Euzebya sp.: one gene and its partners. The protein of the gene in region 3 interacts with the protein of the main gene of each other region in a pairwise test. Links are inferred from orthologs where the notes say so. Each region holds a gene or a part of one and is shown on either strand. Other genes may lie near its edges. The genes, in order: aceE, ACEQ2X_RS05450 and groL.

The links.
Region 1: the proteins of groL (region 3) and aceE interact in binary tests that used the Escherichia coli proteins (3 or more experiments, as listed by UniProt). The link is inferred for Euzebya sp. from one-to-one orthologs.
Region 2: the proteins of groL (region 3) and ACEQ2X_RS05450 interact in binary tests that used the Escherichia coli proteins (3 or more experiments, as listed by UniProt). The link is inferred for Euzebya sp. from one-to-one orthologs.

Annotation. Positions count from the first base shown.
Region 1 is NZ_CAXQBR010000104.1:24,683-31,937, forward strand. What follows is about bases 2,054-5,318. They hold aceE (pyruvate dehydrogenase (acetyl-transferring), homodimeric type), read right to left. Parts: upstream 4,945-5,318; coding sequence 2,254-4,944; downstream 2,054-2,253. Other genes in these bases: ACEQ2X_RS22745 (cell wall-binding repeat-containing protein), read right to left, coding at 2,054-2,193; ACEQ2X_RS22755 (septum formation family protein), read left to right, coding at 5,192-5,318. Outside these bases: more of ACEQ2X_RS22745, read right to left, coding at 1-2,053; more of ACEQ2X_RS22755, read left to right, coding at 5,319-5,644; ACEQ2X_RS22760 (DUF3039 domain-containing protein), read right to left, coding at 5,662-5,964; ACEQ2X_RS22765 (DUF1028 domain-containing protein), read left to right, coding at 6,019-6,867; ACEQ2X_RS22770 (TetR/AcrR family transcriptional regulator), read left to right, coding at 6,911-7,255. UniProt on the Escherichia coli protein: Component of the pyruvate dehydrogenase (PDH) complex, that catalyzes the overall conversion of pyruvate to acetyl-CoA and CO(2).
Region 2 is NZ_CAXQBR010000021.1:43,660-50,631, forward strand. The notes cover bases 2,913-5,894. They hold ACEQ2X_RS05450 (ABC transporter ATP-binding protein), read right to left. Parts: upstream 4,756-5,894; coding sequence 4,069-4,755; downstream 2,913-4,068. Other genes in these bases: ACEQ2X_RS05445 (catalase), read right to left, coding at 2,913-3,820; ACEQ2X_RS05455 (ABC transporter permease), read right to left, coding at 4,752-5,807. Outside these bases: ACEQ2X_RS05425 (MFS transporter), read left to right, coding at 1-426; ACEQ2X_RS05430 (hypothetical protein), read left to right, coding at 577-738; ACEQ2X_RS05435 (MFS transporter), read left to right, coding at 735-1,163; more of ACEQ2X_RS05445, read right to left, coding at 2,321-2,912; ACEQ2X_RS05460 (sensor histidine kinase), read left to right, coding at 5,949-6,275; ACEQ2X_RS05465 (response regulator), read left to right, coding at 6,272-6,898. UniProt on the Escherichia coli protein: Part of the ABC transporter complex FetAB, which is probably involved in iron export and enhances resistance to H(2)O(2)-mediated oxidative stress. Probably responsible for energy coupling to the transport system.
Region 3 is NZ_CAXQBR010000074.1:58,132-65,041, forward strand. What follows is about bases 1,336-4,255. They hold groL (chaperonin GroEL), read left to right. Parts: upstream 1,336-1,938; coding sequence 1,939-3,573; downstream 3,574-4,255. Other genes in these bases: groES (co-chaperone GroES), read left to right, coding at 1,613-1,921; ACEQ2X_RS16400 (trypsin-like serine protease), read left to right, coding at 3,741-4,255. Outside these bases: ACEQ2X_RS16380 (GNAT family N-acetyltransferase), read left to right, coding at 1-737; ACEQ2X_RS16385 (transcriptional regulator), read right to left, coding at 741-1,217; more of ACEQ2X_RS16400, read left to right, coding at 4,256-5,618; ACEQ2X_RS16405 (DUF4916 domain-containing protein), read right to left, coding at 5,673-6,215; ACEQ2X_RS16410 (hypothetical protein), read left to right, coding at 6,360-6,910.

The DNA of each region.
Region 1 (7,255 bases), on a different replicon or contig from region 3:
TGCACGGTCGCGGACGTAGACGTCGGCGTCCGGGGCCTCGTCACCCTCGGCCAGACCCGTCGCGTCGGTCGCGAACACGACGACCTGGCCGTCGGCGCTGATCCCCAGCCGCCCCGCGTCGTTGAAGTCCTCGGTCGACGTCTGCGCGCCGCCGGTCGCGACGGAGGCGATCTCGAGGGTGCCGCTCGCGATCTCGTAGGTGTAGACGTCGGTGCCCTCATCGGTGTCCGCGTCGATCAGGGGCAGGTCGGTGTAGAAGGCGATGGTCGAGCCGTCGTCGCTCAGCGCCGGCGTGCCGACCCCGCTGCCGTCGCCGAACGGGGTGCCGTCGGGCAGGGTCACCGCGCCGGTCTCCCCGGTCGTGCGGTCGTGCCACAGGATGCCGAACCCCGACGCGCCGGAGAACTGGCCCCGGTAGGACACGACCGTGCCGTCGTCGGAGATGTCGATGTTCGACGGCTTGCTGATCGGCGTGCCGTCCAGGTCGTAGGAGACCAGCTCGACCGAGCCGTCCGACAGGTCGTGGACGTACCCGGAGGTGAGGAACCCGCCGCCGGGGGCGTCGGGGTCGAGGCCCGTGTCCGGTGAGGTGAAGACCACGTACCCGGCGCTCGCGACGTTCGGCGGGCCGTCGCTGAAGGTGATGCCGGCGGCGGCGGGCTGGCCGTCCGCGTCGACGTCGACGAGCGTGACCTCCCGGCCCGCCGGCGTCTGGCGGACCGCGTAGACGTGCCGCAGACCGTCGGACTCGCCCTCGACGACCTCGCCGTCGGACACGAAGGCCATCAGCGACCCGTCAGCCGAGATGGCCGGGTAGTCCCCGCCGGCGGCGGTGCCGTCGGCACCGAGGGACACGAGGGACAGGTCGGACACGCCATAGGTGGCCGTGGTCGTCTGCACCGCCCCGTTCGGCAGCTCGACGCTGATGTCGAGGCCGCAGCCCTCGCTCGCGGCGGTGATGACCACGTCGACCACGCCACCGGACACCGGCACCTCGACGGGCTCCGCGAGGCAGCTGCCGGCCGCGGTCACCGAGGACGCCGTGCTGCCGGGCAGCGCGACCCGGACCGTCTGGCCGCTCGACACGACCGCGCCCTCCGCGGGCGTGAACACCATCTCGACCGCCGGCGGCAGGTCCAGGGCGACGCGGGCGTCCTCGCAGACGCCGGGCGCCGTGACGCAGGTCAGCACGGGGAAGCCCGCGACGTCATCGGTGTCGACCGCGAAGCCGGCGCCGGACAGGAACGCGGTGGTCGCGGGCGGCAGCGCGTCACCGGCGGCCAGGACGATCGGGGCGTCGTTGAGCGCGCTGTGCGCGGCGGCGGCGAACCCGCCGGCCCACGCGTCCGCCCCCTGCCCCTCGACGAGCAGCACCTGGGCGGCGTCGGCCGCCGTGGGCGCGCCGCGCTTCTCCGCGACGGCGGCGGCCGTCGAGGCCCGGTCCGGGCCGGCGAGCCGCTCGGTGGTGATGCCCATGGCGCGGATCTCGGCCTCCACCGCGTCGCTGATCGCCGCGGTGCCGCCCATGATCTCGACCTGGCGGATGCCCGCGTCGAGCAGGTGCTGGCGCGTCGAACCCGTCAGGCGCTCGGTCTCGGTCAGCAGCACCGGCCAGCGGTTCTCCGCCGCCATGCCGCCCGCCGCGAGCGCGTCGGCGAACCCCTGCGTCGGGTCGGTCGCCCCCTCGGACGGGAACGCCCGCGCGAGGATCACGGTGTCGGCCTCAGGGGCGTCCGTGGCCGCGACGGCGACCGCGGTCTCGAAGCGCGAGCCGCCGGCGCGGCGCTCGACGGCGAAGCCCTCGGCGGCCCGCTCGTCGGCGACCGCCGGGGCGAGCGCGCTCTCACCGCCCAGCAGGATGACCCGCGAGGGGCCCAGGCGGGTCAGCTCGGCGAGGACCCGAGCGGGCACCGGGCCGTTGCGGGGCACCAGCAGCAGCGGGCTGTCGGCCTGCAGGACGCCCGACGCGAGCGAGTCGGCGAACTCGTCGTCCCGGCCGATCACGACGGTGTCGACGGACTGGAAGTCCGTCGCCTCGCTGAGGAGCACGGCGATCTCGGCGTTCGAGATCGGGTCGTCGTCCTTCACGATCGAGGTGGTGTCGGTCGTGGTCGTGGTGGCCGCCCCCGCGGCGGGGGCCAGGGCCGCCGTGCAGGCGAGCACGGCGAGGAGGGCGAGCAGTCGACGTCGCATGGCAGAGGACCTCGTGAGGCAGCCCGGTTCGCCCCCCCGGCCTCAGCGCTGCACCACGCCCTAGCGGGCGCGGTGCAGCTCGTCCCAGACGCGGAGGTCGGGGTCGATGTCGTAGGTCTCGATGGCCTTCGCGACCATCTCGGCGTCGATCTCGCCGGCGAGGGCCAGCTCGTGGAGCACCGCGACGACGACGGACTCCGCGTCGATCCTGAAGATCCGGCGGAGCGCCTCGCGGGTGTCGGACCGGCCGAACCCGTCGGTACCGAGGATCCCGAACGGCCCGGGGACGAACGGCTCGACCAGGCCGGGAACGGCCTTCTGGTAGTCGGTCACCGCGACGAACGGGCCGCCGCGGGACTCACCCAGCTTGCGGGTGATGAGGGGCACCTGCGGCTCAGCAGTCGGGTGGTCGCGGTTGGTCGTGGTGCACGCGACCCCGTCCCGGTGCAGCTGCACCCAACCCGGCACCGACCAGATGTCGGCGGCGACGTCCCAGTCCTCCCCCAGCATCTGCTGGGCCTTCAGCGCCGCCGGCATCGCCGACCCGCTCGACAGGATCTGGGCCCGGTGGGACCGCTCGTCCTCGAACGTCGCGTACCGGTAGATCCCGTCCAGGATCTCGGACTCGTCGAGGCCCTCGGGCATCGGCGGCTGCGGGGTCGGCTCGTTGTAGACCGTCAGGTAGTACATGACGTCCTCGGCGTCCTCGCCCATCATCCGGCGCACGCCGTCCTCGGTGACCACGGCCACCTCGTAGGCGAACGCCGGGTCGAAGTGCTCGACCGCCGGGTTCGTCAGCGCCATCAGCGGCGAGTGGCCGTCCTCGTGCTGCAGCCCCTCGCCGTTCAGCGTGGTCCGCCCTGCCGTGGCGCCGATCAGGAAGCCGCGGCACCGCTGGTCGGCCGCGGACCAGATCGAGTCGCCCGTCCGCTGGAAGCCGAACATCGAGTAGAAGATGTAGACGGGCAGGATCGCCTCGCCGTGGGTGGCGTAGGCCGACCCGGCGGCGGTGAACGACGCCATCGACCCGGCCTCGGTGATCCCCTCGTGGAGGATCTGGCCGTCCTTCGCCTCCTTGTAGCTGAGGAGCATCGCCTGGTCGACGGGCTCGTAGGTCTGGCCGTGGACCGAGTAGATCTTCGCGGTCGGGAACAGCGAGTCCATGCCGAACGTGCGGGCCTCGTCGGGGATGATCGGCACGATGCGCTCGCCGATCCCCTCGTGCTTGAAGAGGTCCTTCAGCAGCCGGACGAACGCCATCGTGGTGGCGACCTCCTGCTTGCCGGAGCCCTTCTTCAGCTCCTCGTACGCCGAGTGCGCCGGCAGGTCGGGTGCCGTCACCTGGACGCGGCGCTCGGGCAGGTAGCCGCCGAGCTCGCGCCGCCGCTCGTGGAGGTAGTCGATCTCCTCCGACCCCTCCCCCGGGTGGTAGTACGGCGGCAGGTCGCCCTCGAGGTCGGCGTCGGAGATGTCGAGGTGCAGGCGATCGCGGAAGGTCGTCAGCGCCTTGCGGGTCAGCTTCTTCATCTGGTGGGTGGCGTTGCGGGCCTCGAAGTCCGGCCCGAGCGTCCAGCCCTTGATGGTCTTCGCGAGGATCACGGTCGGCTGGCCGGTGTGCTCGGTCGCCGCCTTGAAGGCCGCGTAGACCTTCCGGTAGTCGTGTCCGCCACGGTCGAGGACCGGCAGGTCGGACTCGGTCAGGCCGGACTCGTCGAGGATGCGCGCCAGCTCCGGGGTGTTGAAGAAGTGGTCCCGGATGTACTGGCCGTCCTTGGTCGTGTAGGTCTGGAACTGCCCGTCGGGGGTGGCGTTCATCCGCTCGACCAGGTCGCCGTTGACGTCGAGGGACAGCAGCTGGTCCCACTTGCGGCCCCAGATGACCTTGATGACGTTCCAGCCGGCGCCGCGGAACAGGCTCTCGAGCTCCTGGATGATCTTGCCGTTGCCGCGCACCGGCCCGTCGAGGCGCTGCAGGTTGCAGTTGACGACCCAGGTGAGGTTGTCGAGCTCCTCGCGACCGGCGACGGTCAGCGCGCCCTGCGCCTCGGGCTCGTCCATCTCGCCGTCACCGATGAAGGCCCACACCCGCTGGGCGGACGTGTCCTTCATCCCCCGGTTGTGCAGGTACTTGTTGAAGCGCGCCTGGTAGATCGAGTTGATCGCGCCGAGCCCCATCGACACGGTCGGGAACTCCCAGAACTCCGGCATCAGCCGGGGGTGGGGGTAGGACGACAGGCCGCCGGCCTGCGACTCCTGGCGGAACAGGTCCAGCTGCTCCTGGCTGAGCCGTCCCTCCAGGTACGCCCGCGCGTACACGCCTGGCGATCCGTGGCCCTGGATGAAGAGCTGGTCCCCGCCGCCCTCGTGGTCCTTGCCCCGGAAGAAGTGGTTGAAGCCGACCTCGTAGAGGCTCGCCGCCGAGGCGTAGGTCGCGATGTGCCCGCCCACGCCGACCCCCGGGCGCTGGGCGCGGGTCACCATGACCGCGGCGTTCCAGCGGATGTAGGAGCGGATGCGGCGCTCGATCTCCTCGTCGCCGGGGAAGTCCGGCTCGCGGGAGGGCGGGATGGTGTTGATGTAGTCCGTCGAGCGGAGCGCGGGCACGCCGACGCCGATCTCGCGGGACTTCTCGAGGAGGCGGAGCATGAGGTACCTCGCACGCTCCCGCCCGTGGTGGCTGACGACGGCTTCCAACGAGTCGATCCACTCCCGGGTCTCGGCAGGGTCGACGTCGGGCAGCTGGGTCGGCATCCCATCGGTGATGATGCGCTGTGGATCGCGGTGGATGTCGCTCACGTGATGCCCTCCGTACGGGTTTCGGTGCACCAGAGCCTATGCGGCGCGGCCACGCCGTCGAGGGGTGCGGACGCGGAGATCCGGTGCTGACAGGTCGGTGACGCGGCTCCCGCCGGACGGTGCGGTCGAGCCGTCGGTGCGTATCCTCCCCGGACGCGCTCGCGCGCGACGACCGTCCACCCCGGAAGGGACCCCTGAACCGATGCGCTCCACCCGCCGCCTGCTGCCAGGCCTGCTCCTCGCCCTCGCCGTCCTCGTGGGCGCCTGCAGCCCCTCGGCGCTCGCCTTCACCATCGGTGACTGCGTCAACCTGCCCGACGGGTCCCAGATCGACGACTACGAGTCGGTCGATTGCGAGGAGGCCCACGACGCCGAGGTCTTCGCCCTCCCCCAGCACCCCGGCGGCGAGGAGGAGGCGTACCCGGGCGAGTCCGCGCTGAACGAGCTCGCCCGCGAGCGCTGCGAAGCCGAGTTCGAGCCCTACGTCGGCACCGCGTACGCCGACTCGGCCATCTACTACACCGCGCTGACCCCGGGCGAGGAGTCCTGGACCGAGGCGGATGACCGCGAGATCGTCTGCCTGCTGGTCGGCGAGCCGCAGGATGACGGCACCTTCGCCCAGCTCACCGGCTCGAAGGAGGGGTCGGGCGAGTAGCCGGCCCCGGGTGATGGCTACTCGCCGTCGCCGTCCCCGCCACCGCGGCCCTGCATGCGGTCCTTGATCCGCTTGCAGTCGGGGCACACCGGGTACTTGGACCCGTCGCGGCTGGGCACCCACTTCTTGCCGCACAGCGCCTTGATCGGCACGCCGGTGACCATCGACTCGGTCACCTTTGCCCGGGGGTTGCGTCCCCAGACGTAGTGGGCGAAGCGGTCGTGGTCGCCGTCATCGGTGCGGCGGAGCTGCTCGCGCTCCTCGACCCGCGTCAGCTCGTCGACGTCGGGGACGATCACCGGGGTCTGGGTGTCGCTCATCTGGCCCTCCTGGCGCTGTCGAGTCCGCGCCTGCGGGCACCTACGGTAGCGGCCATGACCTACTCCATCGCTGCCGCCGACCCCGACCGCGACCAGGTCGGGGTGGCCGTCCAGTCGAAGTTCCTGGCCGTCGGGAACCTCGTGCCCTGGGCGCGGGGCGGGGTGGGGGCGTGCGCCGTCCAGGCCTTCCCGGACGTCACCGTGGGGCCGCGGGCGCTCGACCGCCTCGAGGCCGGGGAGGACCCCCAGGCGATCCTCGACGACCTGGTCGTCGACGACCCGATGGCCGCCCAGCGCCAGACGGGCCTGGTCGCCGCGGACGGGCGCGCGGCCAGCCACACCGGCGAGGCCTGCTTCGCCTGGCGGGGGCACCGCGTCGGCCCCGGGTTCGCGATCCAGGGCAACGTGCTGGTCGGGCCGGAGGTGGTCGACGCGATGGCAGAGGCGTTCCTCGCCGCCACGGCCCGACCGCTGGCCCACCGGCTGCTGGCGGCGCTCGAGGCGGGGCAGGCCGCTGGCGGGGAGAAGCGCGGGATGGAGTCGGCCGCCGTCGTCGTGCGCCAGCCCGGCGGCGGGTACGGCGGCAACCACGACCGGCTGGTCGACCTGCGGGTCGATCACGACGACGACCCGATCACCCGGCTCGGCGAGCTGCTCGAGATCCGCGACCACCACTTCGACCGGGCGCCGGCGGAGGAGTGGGTGCCCCTCGACGACGACCTGACCGTCGAGGTGGCCGCGCGCCTCCGCGGCGGCGGGTGGCTGGCCGAGGGGCAACCCCTGGCCCATGCGCTGATGGGCTACCTCGGGTGGGAGAACCTCGAGGAGCGCTGGACCGACGCGGTGTCGATCGACCCCGTCGCCCTGGCCCACCTCCGGCGGCACCTGCCGCGGTCGGGCTGACCCGGGGGGTCACAGGAGCCGGGTCGGCCGCTAGGGTGAGACGATGTCTCCGCCGACGGACGCGACGACGACGTTCCGACGACCTGGGGGGCGTCGGGGGCGGGCACGCCTGACGACGCTGCTCGACGCCGCCGAGGCGCTGGTCGTCGACGGCGACGTGGACGCGATCACGCTGGATGCGGTCGCCGAGCGGGCGTCGCTGCCGCTGTCGACGGTCCGCGCCCAGGCTGACGACGTCCGGGCGCTGTTCGACCAGCTGGTCCTGCGCCTGCTCGACCGCCACGACGCGGTGCTGAACCGGGCGCTGCCGACCGAACCCGAACCGCTGGTCGAGGTGGCGGCCGGGGTCTACGACACCTACGTCGCGCACTACCGCGCCGTCCCGGCC
Region 2 (6,972 bases), on a different replicon or contig from region 3:
GGCCTGATGGCCAGCGTCACCGTCCTCGGGATCCTGTCGGAACTCGTGGTGTCCGGCATCCTGCCGCAGATGACCGAGGGCCTCGGGGTCGAGGAGGGCCAGGTGGGCTTCTTGGTGGGTGCCTACGCGCTCGCCTCCGCCATCGCCGCCATCCCCCTCGTCAGCGCCACCCTGGCGGTCAACCGCAAGGCGCTGCTGATGGTGCTCCTCGTCGGGTACGCTGCCTCGAACTCCGTCGTCGCCGCCACGTCGTCCTACGGCCTCATCGTCGGCGCCCGGGTCGTCGGGGGCGTCTGCGCCGGCGTGATGTGGCCGATGATCGCCGCCTACGGCACGCGGTTGGTCCCCGAGCACGTGCACGGCAAGGCCATCACCGTGATCATTCGGGCAACACCCTGGGGATCTGCGTCGGCCTGCCCGCCATGACCACCGTTGGCCTGCAGTTCGGCTGGCGGACCGTCTTCGTCGTCCTGGGCGTGCTGGGCCATCGTGATCGCCGCCCTGTCGTACGTGTCCCTGCCCGCGGTCGGGGGTGAGCAGCGCACCAGGAGCAACTCACCGGTGACCGTGGCGAGGATGCCCACGATCCTCATGGTCCTGTTGCTGACGTTCCTGTCGGTCGCCGCGCACTACGGTGCGTACACCTACATCACGTTGCTGGTGGAGCTGATCGACTTCACGGGCGGCATGGGGATGGCGTTGCTGATCTTCGGGTCGGCTCGGTCCTGTCGCTGGTGATCTCCGCCCGGTACATCGACGTCCACCTGCGCCCCTTGATCGTCATCACCTTGGCCGTCGGTGCCATCGCGATGGCATTGCTGCTGCTCTTCCGGGGGACGCCCGGGATCTCCCACATCGCGTTCCTGCTCTGTGGCCTGTCCGTCGGACCGCTCGTGACGATGTACCAGACCGCCGTCAGCACGCAGGTCGAGGAGGCCGAGGACGTCGCCACGTCGGTGCAGTCGAGCGTCTTCAACTTCTCGATCATGATCGTCACCGGGGTCGGCGGGCTGCTGCTGGCCGCCATCACCGAGCGATCCGGCGTCCGGTCCATCGTCTACGTGTCCCTCGGGTGCTTCGTCGCCGCCGCCGTCATCGCCTACTTCGTCGAGACCACCCTGCGCTCGTCCCCACCACCCGCCCACGACAAGGAGACGCCGTGAAGAAGTTCACCAACGCCCGGATCTACCGGCAGCACGACGCGACCAGCGAGATCCTGGTCGACGGCGGCGTCATCTCCCGGATCGGCACGGATCTCCCAGGAGCCGAGGAGGAGATCGATCTGGGCGGCCGGCTGGTGGTGCCCCCCTACGTCGACCCCCACCTCCACCTCGACTACGTCTACACCGCCCAGAGCGAGGGCGCCGCGAACACGAGCGGCACGCTGTTCGAGGGCATCGAGCGCTGGCACCACGTGAAGAAGACCCAGACACTGGAGGACGCCAAGGAGCGGGCGCTGAAGGGCATCCGCGAGGAGGTGTCCCACGGCGTCCAGTTCATCCGCACCCACATCGACGTGTGACGGATTCCGAGCTGACCGGGTTGACGGCGATGCTCGAGATCCGCGAGCAGCTGGAGGACAACGTCACCATCCAGATCGTCGCCTTCCCGCAGGAGGGCATGACGCCTTCGACCGCGGCGACGAGCTCGTGGAGGAGGGCCTGCGGATGCGACGAGACCGACGACCCGATGAGCCGCTTCGTCGAGCTGCTCAACGCCCTGGTGATGACCGCGGGGATCGGCACCCGCTCGACCGCCAGCCACACCTGCTCCTTCGGCTCGGCCGACGACGCCTACGCATTCCGCATGAGGGGCCTGTTCCAGAGGTCCGGGTTGAACTTCATCGCCAACCCCACCGAGAACGCCTACCTGCAGGGACGCCAGGACACCTATCCGAGGCGGCGGGGTCTCACGCGGGTGAAGGAGATGTGGGCGAGCGGCATCAACGTCTGCTTCGGGCAGGACTCGATCAACGATGCGTGGTACCCGGCGGGCAACGGCAACATGATGAACATCCTCGACAACGGCATCCACCTGGCCCAGACCATGTCGTTTCGACGAGCTGGACCGGTGCTTGGACCTGATCACCTACAACGGCGCGAAGACGCTGAACGTCGAGGACCAGTACGGCATCGAGGAGGGCAAGCCCGCCAACTTCCTGGTGCTGGACGCGGACTCGCCGTTCGAAGCCGTCCGCCAGCGCGCGAGCGTGCTGGCGTCGATCCGCAACGGCGAGTACCTGTTCAAGCGTCCCGAGCCGTCCTACGAGATCGAGCTCGACCTCTTCAGGGCGACGACAGAGCGACGGGCCGCTCCCGGATCAGCCCTCGCCCATGCCGGGGACGGGCTCGGGGGCGGCGTCGCGGCGCACGACCTCCTCGATGCGCTTGCCGACCTCGCTGTCGATGCTCGTCCAGTAGCCGACGGCGCGATCCAGCACCTCGCCGCGCACGCCACCCAGCAGGGAACCGCTCACCTGCTCGACGAGCCGGTCCCGGGCGCCGTCGTCGAACACCTCGCGCACCAACGTCCCCGGCTGGGAGAAGTCGTCGTCGTCGCGACGCAGGGTGTAGGCGGCGCGCACCATGTCGCCGTCGACCGCCCACGACTCCTCGGGCGTGGCGTCGCCGTCGGCCCACGCACGGCCTGCGGAGTTCGGGGCGTAGACGGGCTGGCTGCCCGAGTGCTCGTATGCCATCTGCCCGTCGAAGAGGTAGGAGTTGACCTCGACGCGGGGGCGGTTGACCGGCAGCTGGTGGAAGTTCGTGCCGATCCGGTTGCGCTGGGCGTCGTTGTAGGCGAACGCCCGGCCGAGGAGCATCTTGTCCGGCGACAGGCCGATGCCCGGGACCACGTTCCCCGGTGAGAACGCCGCCTGCTCGATCTCGGCGAAGAAGTTCTCCGGGTTCCGGTTCAACCGCATCGTCCCGACCGGGATGAGGGGGTAGTCGCCCTGGGGCCAGATCTTGGTGAGGTCGAAGGGGTTGAACCGGTAGTCCTTGGCGTCCTCGTACGGCATCACCTGGACCTTGAGCGTCCACGAGGGCAGGTCGCCCCGCGCGATCGACTCGAACAGGTCGCGCCGGTGGAAGTCGGCGTCGGACCCGGCCAGGTCGGCGGCCTCCTGGTTGGTGAGGGTCTGCCAGCCCTGGTCGGTCTTGAAGTGGTACTTCACCCAGAACCGCTCGCCGCCGGCGTTCACCCACATGAAGGTGTGGGAGCCGAAGCCGTCCATGTGCCGCCAGGTGCGCGGCAGGCCGCGGTCACCCATCAGGTAGGTGACCTGGTGCGCCGACTCGGGGTTGAGGGTCCAGAAGTCCCACTGCATGTGGTTGTCGCGCAGGCCGGAGTCGGGGAGGCGCTTCTGGCTGCGGATGAAGTGGGGGAACTTCATCGGGTCGCGGACGAAGAAGATCGGCGTGTTGTTGCCGACCAGGTCGTAGTTGCCCTCGGAGGTGTAGAACTTGATCGAGAAGCCGCGCACGTCGCGCCAGGTGTCGGGGCTCCCCATCTCGCCCGCCACGGTGGAGAAGCGGATCAGCATGTCGGTGGAGGCGCCCGGCTGGAACAGGGCGGCCCGCGTGAACTGCGAGACGTCCTCGGTGACCTCGAACGTGCCGAAGGCGCCGGCACCCTTGGCGTGGGGCTGGCGCTCGGGCACCTTCTCGCGGTTGAAGTGCGCCATCTGCTCGAGGAAGTGCACGTCGTGCAGGAGCAGTGGGCCGTCGGTGCCGACCGTCAGCGAGTTGCGGTCGCTGGGGGCCGGCGCCCCCGAACCAGTGGTGGACCGACCATCGGGACGAACCTCAGAGCCGGACATCGCTCTCCTCCTGTGGGTGACCGGCCACCCTCACATCGCCCGCACACGGGTCATGGCCCCTGACCGGGGTGGCTCGCAACGGTCTGGCCGCGGTGTCCTGTACCCGACCCGACAGTAGCAAGCGGCGCCACTCCCGTGCGCGCCACCGCGATGACCGCCCGCCGCCACCGGTCGATCACATCTCGACGTGCCGCGTGCCCGTCGCGACCCGCGACGCCACGCGTCGGGTGCGGACGCCACGGCGTCGGTCACGGAACAGCCGATGCGACGGCCTGCAGGTGGCCGTCGACGAGGTGGTGGACGGTGTCGACGTGATCGAGCTGGCTGCGGTCGTGGGTGACCATGAGGGTGGCGACGCCGTGGCGGTGGGTCAGCCGGGAGAGCAGGTTCACGATCTGGCTGCCGCGGTCGTGGTCGAGCGCCGAGGTGGGTTCGTCGACCAGCAGCACGTGGGGGCGGTTGATCAGCGCGCGGGCGATGCCGACGCGTTGGCGTTCGCCGCCGGACAGCTGGTGGGGTCTCCGGTCGATCTTGGAGGCCAGACCGAGTTCGGTGAGCAGCTCGACCGCGTCGGCGCGTCGAGCGCGGGGGTTCCCTCCGCGCAGGTGGACGCCGACGAGCAGCTGATCGACGGCGGTCAGCGAGACCAACAGGTTGACGCCCTGGAACACGAACCCGATGCGGTCCGCGCGGACCGCGGTGCGCGTCGCGTCGTCGAGAGCGGTCACGTCGGTCCCGGCGATCGTGACGGTGCCGGACTGCGGGCGCAGCAAGGTGCCGGCGACGGCCAGCAGGCTCGACTTGCCCGAACCGGACGGGCCGGCCACGGCGGCGAACTCGCCGGCGTCCACCGAGAGGTCGATGCCGTCGAGAGCGGTCAGGGTGGCGTCGCCGTCCTCGTAGGTGAGGGTGATGTCGGTCATCGTCAGCGTCATCGGTTGGCCCCCAGGGCGGTCAGCGGGTCGACGGTGGTGATGGAGCGCACGGCCACGACCGCGCCGAGCAGGCCGATCACCACGAGGGCGAGCAGCGGTGCCACGGTGGTGGTGGCCGTGGAGACGAACGGGACGGTGCTCGAGACCAGACGGCCGATGCCGTACCCGATGCCACCCCCGACCACGGCAGCGGTGGTCAGCACGATGACGGCCTGGCCGAGGGCGTCGCCGAGCAGGTACCGCGTCGAGGCGCCCATCGCCTTGAGGATCGCGATGTCGTGGCGTCGCTGCATCGTCCACACGGTGAAGAAGGCACCGATCACGAGAGCCGAGATGACCAGGAGGAACCCGCGGATCATCTGCAGCGACCCGTTCTCCTCCGCGTAGCTGCCGATCGCGGAGAAGCTGTCGCCCACGGACTGGACCGTGGTCCCGGCGACCGGGGCGACCCCGTCCAGGCCGTCGGGTGCGTCGAGGGCGATCGCGGTGACGGCACCGTGGGCGCCGGCGAGCCGGTTCCAGTCCGACAGGTCGACCCACACCACGGGCGAGTGGGAGAACGACGCGTCGTCGGTCGTGCCCGCCACGGTCAGGGCCGTGTCACCGATCGCGACGTGGTCGCCGACGGCGAGGTCGTGGTCGTCGGCGAGGCTGCGTGGCACCACGACCGTGGTGTCGTGGTCCAAGCTCGCGGGTGCCGCGGCGTCGGCCGGATCGACGCCGAACAGGACCACGCCGATGTCGGTGTCGCCAGTCGTCAGGTTGGCGCGGCTGATGCCGAGCGGTGCAGCCGCGGCCACCCGTGGTCGCGATGCCCAGGCGTCCACCGCTGCAGCGCCGAATCGGCTCTGCTCGAACGAGGGCCCGTCGCTGGTGTCCTGCAACACGATGTGGGTGGCGTCAAGGCCCGCGATGGCGGAGGTGTTCTCCGCACCGAGCCCGGCGGTCAGGCCCGACAGCATGACGACGAGCAGGGCGACCAGCGCCACGACCGTGGTCATCAACGCGAACCGACCTCGGGCGAACCACAGATCGCGCAAGCCGACGAACATCATCTGCCTCCTCCGACGCTTCCGCACCGATGCTCGACGCCGTCGTGAGCGGCGCCATCCATCGTCGGATGGGGTCGTCGGCAACGATGGTTCGACCGGAGGACCGCGGCCGCCCGCGGCGTCGACGTCGACTTCCGTGTGGTGGGCCAGCCCCAGCGCCTGCCGGTCGCCCACGAGCTCGCGCTGCTCCGTGTCGCGCAGTCGGCGTTGGCGAACGCGACGACCCACGGGCGCCCCCACGACGTGCGGGTGACGTTGTCCTACCTCGACGACTGCACCGCGCTCGACGTGGTCGACGACGGCGTCGGGTTCGACCCCGACGCCGTCCGGGCCCGCGCCGACGGGTCGGGGTTCGGCTTGCAGGTCATGCGCGAGCGGCTCCGCGACGTCGGGGGAACGCTCGTCGTGGAGAGCGCCCGCGGCGAGGGCACGGCGGTGATGGCTGCGATCCCCCGGAGGCCCGAGTGATCCGGATCCTGATCGTCGATGACCATCCCGTCGTCCGCAGCGGACTGCGGGCCGTGATCGACAGCCAGCCCGACCTCGCGGTGGTCGGTGAGGCCGCCACGGGCGAGCAGGCCGTCGGACGGGCGGTGCTCGACTTGCCCGACGTGGTGCTGATGGATCTGCAGATGCCGGGCATCGGCGGCGCAGCCGCCACCCGACGGCTCACCGAGCTCGACGCGTCGCCACGGGTCATCATCCTCACGACCTACGACACCGACGCTGACATCCTGTCCGGGCTAGAGGCAGGCGCCGTCGGCTACCGGCTGAAGGACGCCCCGCCCGAGGAGCTGTTCGACGCGATCCGCTCGGCGGCGGCGGGAGAGACCGTGCTGGCATCGACCGTCGCGTCGCGGCTGGTGGACCGCGTCCGCCAGCCCCCACGCGACGCGTTGAGCACCCGGGAGCTCGAGGTGCTCGACGCGGTCGCCGAGGGGCTCGGCAACCGGGCGATCGCCCGCCGGCTGCACATCAGCGAAGCCACCGTCAAGACCCACCTGGTCCACATCTTCGCCAAGCTCGACGTCGACACCCGCACCGCCGCCGTCGCAGCCGCGGTCGACCGAGGGCTGATCAGACTGCGCTGACCACCGCACCACCGTGACGACAGGCCGCGGACGCCGCGGTCGCGTCATGGATGAACCCCACCACGTGGCACGTC
Region 3 (6,910 bases):
ACCTGCTCGACGCGCTCGACCGCGGTGAGGTCGACCGGTTCGTCGTCTTCGGCGACGACCGCCCCCGCGCCGTGGTCCACCTGGGCCTGACGGGCACCGTCGTCCCGGCCGGCGACCCGGCGGCGGCGGAGGCCCTCGCGCCGTCCATCGACCGGGCCCGCTGGCGGATCCTGATCGGCGACGAGCCCCTCGCCCGCGCTCTGGTCGAGGCGAGCAGCCGGTCGTGGTGGCGGCGCCGGCCGAGCACCCGGGTCCAGCGGCTGATGACGACCGACGCGGCCGGCGTGGCGCCGGGTGCGCCCATCGAGGGCTTCCGCCGCGCCTCCCGGGCGGACCTCGACCTCCTCGAGGACTTCGCCTGCCGCCTCCACGTCGAGGACCGGATGGGCCCGCCGCTGGTCGGCGGGGCGCGCCAGGGCGTCCGCCACCGCATGGCCGAGAGCGTGGACCGCGGCATGACCTGGGTCGTGCAGCGCCACGGGCGGCCGGTGGCGAAGGTCGACCTGTCGCTGCACTCGCTGCGGCGGGGGGCCCAGATCGCCGGCGTCTACGTGCAGCGCGACGTGCGGGGCCGCGGCATCGCCACAGGCATGATCGCGACCCTCGCCCGCGAGCTGCTCGACGGGGGGCTGCCCGTCGTCAGCCTCCACGTCCGCGACGACAACGTCGCGGCCATCGCCGCCTACCGCCGCGCCGGCTTCACCGAGCGCGGCAACTGGATCCTCGCCCTCCGCTGACCGTCAGACCTGTGCCAGGACGCCCTCGTCCTCGAGGCGGATGACGAGGTCCTCGGGGTCGGTGCCGTAGATGACGCTGAGGGCGCGGAGGTCCTCACCCCGTATCGTCAGGACGTTGCCGTTGAAGTCGCCGCGCTGCAGCTGGATCGTGTGCGCGAACCGCGAGACCGGGCGGAGGTCGGGATCGAGATCGGCGCGGGACAGCTTGCGCAGGTCGAGCATGATCTTCGACGCCGCGGAGCTGGCGGTCGACGGCAGGTCCTCCTTCGGCAGCAGCTCGGAGACCGGCACGTTGTAGAACTCGCTGAGCTCGGCCAGCTTGGCGACGCTGACCGCGCGATCCCCGCGCTCGTAGGACCCGACCACGACCGCCTTCCAGCGGCCCCCCGAGACCTCCTCCACCTGCTGCAGCGTCAACCCCTGCTGCTGGCGGATGGCCCTCAGCCGCGCCCCGAGGCGCTTCTGGTAGTCAGTGGCCACGTTCACTTCTCCTCCTGCCGCAGCCCCCGTCGAGGGCTGTGACGATCACGGACCGTGTCGGTCGGTCTCTCTCAGCGTTCAACTCTAACACAGAGTCACGTCCGACAGAAACACGTTCCGTACAGGGTTCTGCGCGCTGGGGGTGGTCGACCGCCCCCTGTCCGGGCGGACGAGGGGCACGGAGGGAACCTGAGCCCGATGCGCTCAAGACGGGGGGACGGCGTTTGCACCGTGGTCCGAGGAGTGCTAACGTGCTCCGTGCTGGCACTCATCGCCAACGAGTGCCAGGGACCCAGACCACGTACATCCCCACGTACACCGACACCTGGAGCCCGGCACCGGCGCACGGTCATCGAACGACCGCGCCGGGTGCGCCGGACAAGGAGGAGCAACACATGGCGACCGCTACCAAGGTTGCACTGAAGCCGCTGGAGGACCGCGTCGTCGTGCAGGCGAACGAGGCCGAGCAGACCACCGCCAGCGGTCTCGTGATCCCCGACACCGCCAAGGAGAAGCCGCAGGAGGGCACGGTCGTCGCCGTGGGCCCCGGTCGCGTCGGCGACGACAACGAGCGGATCCCCATGGAGGTCGCCGAGGGCGACACGATCATCTACTCCAAGTACGGCGGGACCGAGATCAAGCTGGGCGGCGAGGAGTACATCATCCTCAGCGCCCGCGACATCCTCGCCAAGGTCGAGAAGTAGGAAGAGGTAGAGAACACATGGCCAAGCAGCTGAAGTTCCACGAGGACGCGCGCCGCAAGCTCGAGTCGGGTGTCAACCAGCTCGCCGACGCGGTCAAGGTGACCCTCGGCCCCAAGGGCCGCAACGTGGTCCTCGAGAAGAAGTGGGGCGCCCCCACCATCACCAAGGACGGCGTCACCGTCGCGCGCGAGATCGAGCTGGAGGACGCCTACGAGAACATGGGCGCCCAGCTCGTCAAGGAGGTCGCGACCAAGACCAACGACGTCGCCGGTGACGGCACCACCACCGCCACGGTCCTGGCCCAGGCCATGATCAAGGAGGGCCTGCGCAACGTCGCAGCCGGTGCCAACCCGACCATGCTGCAGCGCGGCATGCAGTCGGCCGTCGAGCGCGTCGTCGAGAAGATCGGCGAGCTCGCCCGGGACATCGAGACCCAGGACGAGATCACCAACGTCGCCGCCATCTCCGCCAACAACGACGAGGGCGTCGGCCAGGTCATCGCCGAGGCGATGGACAAGGTCGGCAAGGACGGCGTGATCACCGTCGAGGAGTCCCAGACCTTCGGGCTGGAGCTCGACTTCGTCGAGGGCATGCAGTTCGACAAGGGCTACATCAGCCCGTACATGGTCACCGACACCGACCGCATGGAGGCGGTGTTCGAGGACCCCTACATCCTCATCGCGAACCAGAAGATCGGCTCGGTCCAGGACCTGCTGCCGGTCCTCGAGAAGGTCATGCAGGCCGGCAAGCCGCTGGTCATCATCGCCGAGGACCTCGAAGGCGAGGCCCTGGCGACCCTGGTGGTCAACAAGATCCGCGGGACCTTCCAGTCCGCCGCGGTCAAGGCCCCCGGCTTCGGTGACCGCCGCAAGGCCATGCTGCAGGACATCGCGATCCTGACCGGTGGCCAGGTCATCTCCGAGGAGGTCGGCCTGAAGCTGGACGGCGTCACGCTGGACCTGCTGGGCCGCGCCCGCAAGGTGACGATCACCAAGGACAACACCACGATCGTCGAGGGGAACGGCTCCCAGGAGGACATCGACGGCCGGATCAAGCAGATCAAGGGCGAGATCGACAACACCGACTCGGACTGGGACCGCGAGAAGCTCCAGGAGCGCCTCGCCAAGCTGTCCGGCGGCGTCGCCGTCGTCAAGGTCGGCGCGGCCACCGAGGTCGAGCTCAAGGAGAAGAAGCACCGCATCGAGGACGCCCTGTCCGCGACCCGCGCCGCGGTCGAGGAGGGCATCGTCGGCGGTGGCGGCACCGCGCTCATCCAGGCGGCCTCCGCGCTCGACAAGCTGGACCTCGAGGGTGACTACCTGACCGGTGCGAACATCGTGAAGGCCGCCCTGAGCTCGCCGCTGTACTGGATCGCCACCAACGCGGGCCTCGAGGGCTCCGTCGTGGTCGAGAAGGTCCGCAACCTCGAGCCGGGGCAGGGCCTCAACGCCCTCACCGGCGAGTACGGCGACCTGATCTCCGCCGGCATCGTCGACCCCGCCAAGGTCACCCGGTCGGCCCTGCAGAACGCCGCGTCCATCGCCGGCATCCTGCTGACCACCGAGTCCCTGATCGCTGACAAGCCCGAGCCCAAGGAGGCCGCGGGCGCCGGTGGCGGTCACGACCACGGCATGGGCGGGATGGACTTCTAGGTCCAGCCACCCAGGCACGCACACCTCGAAGGGGCGCCCACCGGGCGCCCCTTCGTCATGTCCGCGAACAGAACCGGAACACGTCATCGACAGGGGGGCGGCCGAGCCGTACCGTCACGCGCTCCGCACGCCGCCCGGCGGCGGACCCTACGCAGTTGGAGGTCCGGTTGAAGCTGTTCAGAACCCTCGCGATCGCGTGCCTGGTGGTGTCCCTCATCACGCCGGCCGCCGCCGCGGACCCCGAGTACCAGATCGTCGACGGCGAGCCGGCCGCCGACGGCGCCTACCCCTGGATGGCCGCGTTCCTCTTCGACGGCGGACAGGGCTGCGGAGCATCGGTCATCGCACCCCAGTGGATCCTCACCGCAGCGCACTGCGTCCTCGACGACCGCGGCCAGCCGGCGGTCTCCGTCGACCAGGTCTCCTTCGCCGTCGACACGACGAACTGGACCGAGGGCGGCCAGGTGCTGACCGCTGCCGAGATCATCGCCCACCCCTCCTACGACCCCCTCACGACCAACAACGACGTCGCGCTGGTCCGGACCAACGAGGCGGCGCAGGTCACCCCGGTCGCCCTGGCGGGCACCGGCGAGGCGGCCCTGGAGGCGCCCCCCACCGTCGCCCGGGTCATCGGCTACGGCGCCCTCGGCACCGACCGCGAGGGGTCCGAGCAGCTGCTCCAGGTCGACGTCGACGTCCGCGACGATGCCGTCTGCGCGCCGTTCTGGCCCCAGTGGGAGGACCTGACCATGCTGTGCGCCGGCAACCCGACCGAGGACTCGGCCGACCCCGGCCGCGACTCCTGCCAGGGCGACTCAGGCGGCCCGCTCTTCGTCGAGCGCGACAGCGGCCCGGTCCAGATCGGCATCGTCTCCTACGGCGGCGAGTGCGGCGTCGGCTCACCCGGCGTCTACGCCCAGGTGTCGACCTTCAGGCAGTGGATCGACGGCATCGTCGGCGGCCAGGTCCAACCCGACCAACCCGACCCCGGCCCGGCCGGCGAGCAGCCCGACGGCGCGGCCGCCGACCCCCTCCGCGTCGGCGGGGACGACCCGGTCGCCAACGCCATCGCCATGTCCCAGCTGATCTTCCAGGGCGACGCGTCCTTCGGCGTGCTCGCCGCCTCGGCGAACTTCCCCGACGCCCTCGGCGGCTCGGCGCTGGCGTCCTACCACGGGCCGCTCCTGTACGTCGACGCCGCCGGGCAGCTCGGACCGGCGACGCTCGCCGAGTTCCAGCGCACCGTCCCCGCCGGCGGGGTCATCTACATCCTCGGGGGCGTGGCCGCGGTCAGCGCCGAGGCCGAGCAGCAGCTCATCGCCGACGGCTTCGAGGTCGTCCGGCTGGGCGGCTCCGGACGCCAGGAGACCGCCCGGCTGGTCGCCGAGGAGGTCATCGCCACCGTCAACGGGGGCGAGGTGCCGCCGTTCGACTCCGTCATCGTCGCCTACGAGGGCAACTGGCCCGACGCGGTAGCCGTCGGCCAGATCTCGGCGTGGTTCGGCATCCCCGTGCTGCTGACCCCGACCGACACCCTCGGCGGCCCCGCCGCGGAGTACCTGTCCACCTACCAGCCGACCACCGTGATGGTCCTCGGCGGCGACGCCGTGATCGGCCAGGCGGTGCGCGACGAGATCGAGGCCATCACCGGCCCCGACACCCTCATCGAGCTGCAGGGCCCGAGCCGGATCGCCACGAGCGCCGACATCACGGTGTTCAACCGCTACGAGCTGTTCCCGCTGAACGCGGAGATCTTCGAGTTCAGCGGCGAGCCGATCACCGAGCCGGAGGTCGTCCTCGCCGTGAACCTGCGGCGCGACGACGCGTTCGCGCACGTGCTCGCCGCCTCCCAGGTCGTCGGCAACGTCGGTGGGGTGTTCGCCCCGCTCGAGGGTGACGGCAGCGCGGTCGAGCAGTCGGTCCTCGACTCCATCTGCGGCCTCGACGCCGAGGTCATCGCCATCGGGAGCACGAGCCTGGTGGCCGACGCCGCCCTCGCGCCGCTCCAGGCCGCCTCCGCCGGCCAGGGGTGCGCCGCGGGCTGACAGGAGCACACGACCCGCTGGGGGCGTCCGCCGGACGCCCCCGGCGCGGTCCTGCTAGGGCAGGCGGCCGACGTGCGCCATCGCGCGGCGGATCAGGATGTCCTGGCCCCCGGACATCTCGGTCGCCACGAGCGGCGACGTGGCGTCCTCGACGGTCAGCCAGGAGAACTCGAGGGCGTCCTGGGAGGGGGCGCACTCCCCGGTGACCGGGACGATGAACACCAGGCTCACCGCGTGCTGGCGGATGTCGCTGAACCCGGTGCGCTCGGGCGTGGGGAAGTACTCGGCGATCGTGAACGGCGCGACCTCCGCCGGGAGGAGCGGGTCGGCCTCCGGCCCGAGGTCCTTGGTCAGGTGGCGCCACAGCGCCTCGCGGACCGTCTCGCCGTACAGCACCCGGCCGCTCACGATCGCGCGTGACACCGAGCCATCGGGTCGGGGCCGCAGCAGCAACCCGACCTTCTCGACCTCTCCGAGGTGGTTGGCGCGGACGGGGATCGCCTCGACGTACACCGTCGGCACCCGTTCTCGCACGTACGCCAGCTCCTCCTCCTCGAGCCAGCTGGCGGCGGTCTCAAGGATGTCGGCATCGCTCACGGACTACGTCGCCCCACTCTCGCTGGTCGGTCTCGGGAGGCCCGCAGTGTGGCACGGGTGTCCCTGCGGGCGCACCCGCGGGCTAGGGTTCACCGCACATGACCCGTCCCGACGTGCACCTGCGGTGCGCCGTCCCCACCGCAGATGGCTGAGCCGAAGGCCACGACCGCCCCGTCCCTCGGGCGCGACGCGCTCAGCGGGCGCCTCGAGCGGGCGCTGAGCAGCCTCGACGGCGTCGAGGGTCCGACCGTCGAGTGGAAGCGCGCGTGGATGTTGACCGCGCTCGGCCGCTACGGGGAGGCGCTCGACGCCTGCGCGGCGGCCAAGGCGGGGACGCCCGTCCTCCAGGCCAGCGCCCTCATGACCGAGGCGATGCTGTACCGCCAGATCGCCCTGCACGCCCGGGCGGAGGAGGCCGACGAGGCCGCCCTCGAGGTCATGCGGGCCGATCGGGTCCGCTCCGCCCCGGTCCGCGCGGCCATCCGCATCGGCCAGGTCGCCGACGCGGTCGGCCTGGGGATGGAGCGGACGGTGCTGAGCCGCCGCCTCCAGGTGGCCTCGGCGGCCGTCACCGCCGCGGGGTCCTGGCGCCAGGGCGTCCGGCTCACCTGGGTCCGCGGGGAGGTGCTCATGGTCACCGGCGCGTACGCCCGGGCCGCACGGGTCTTCGCGTCCGGCGCGAAGGTCGCGAGCGA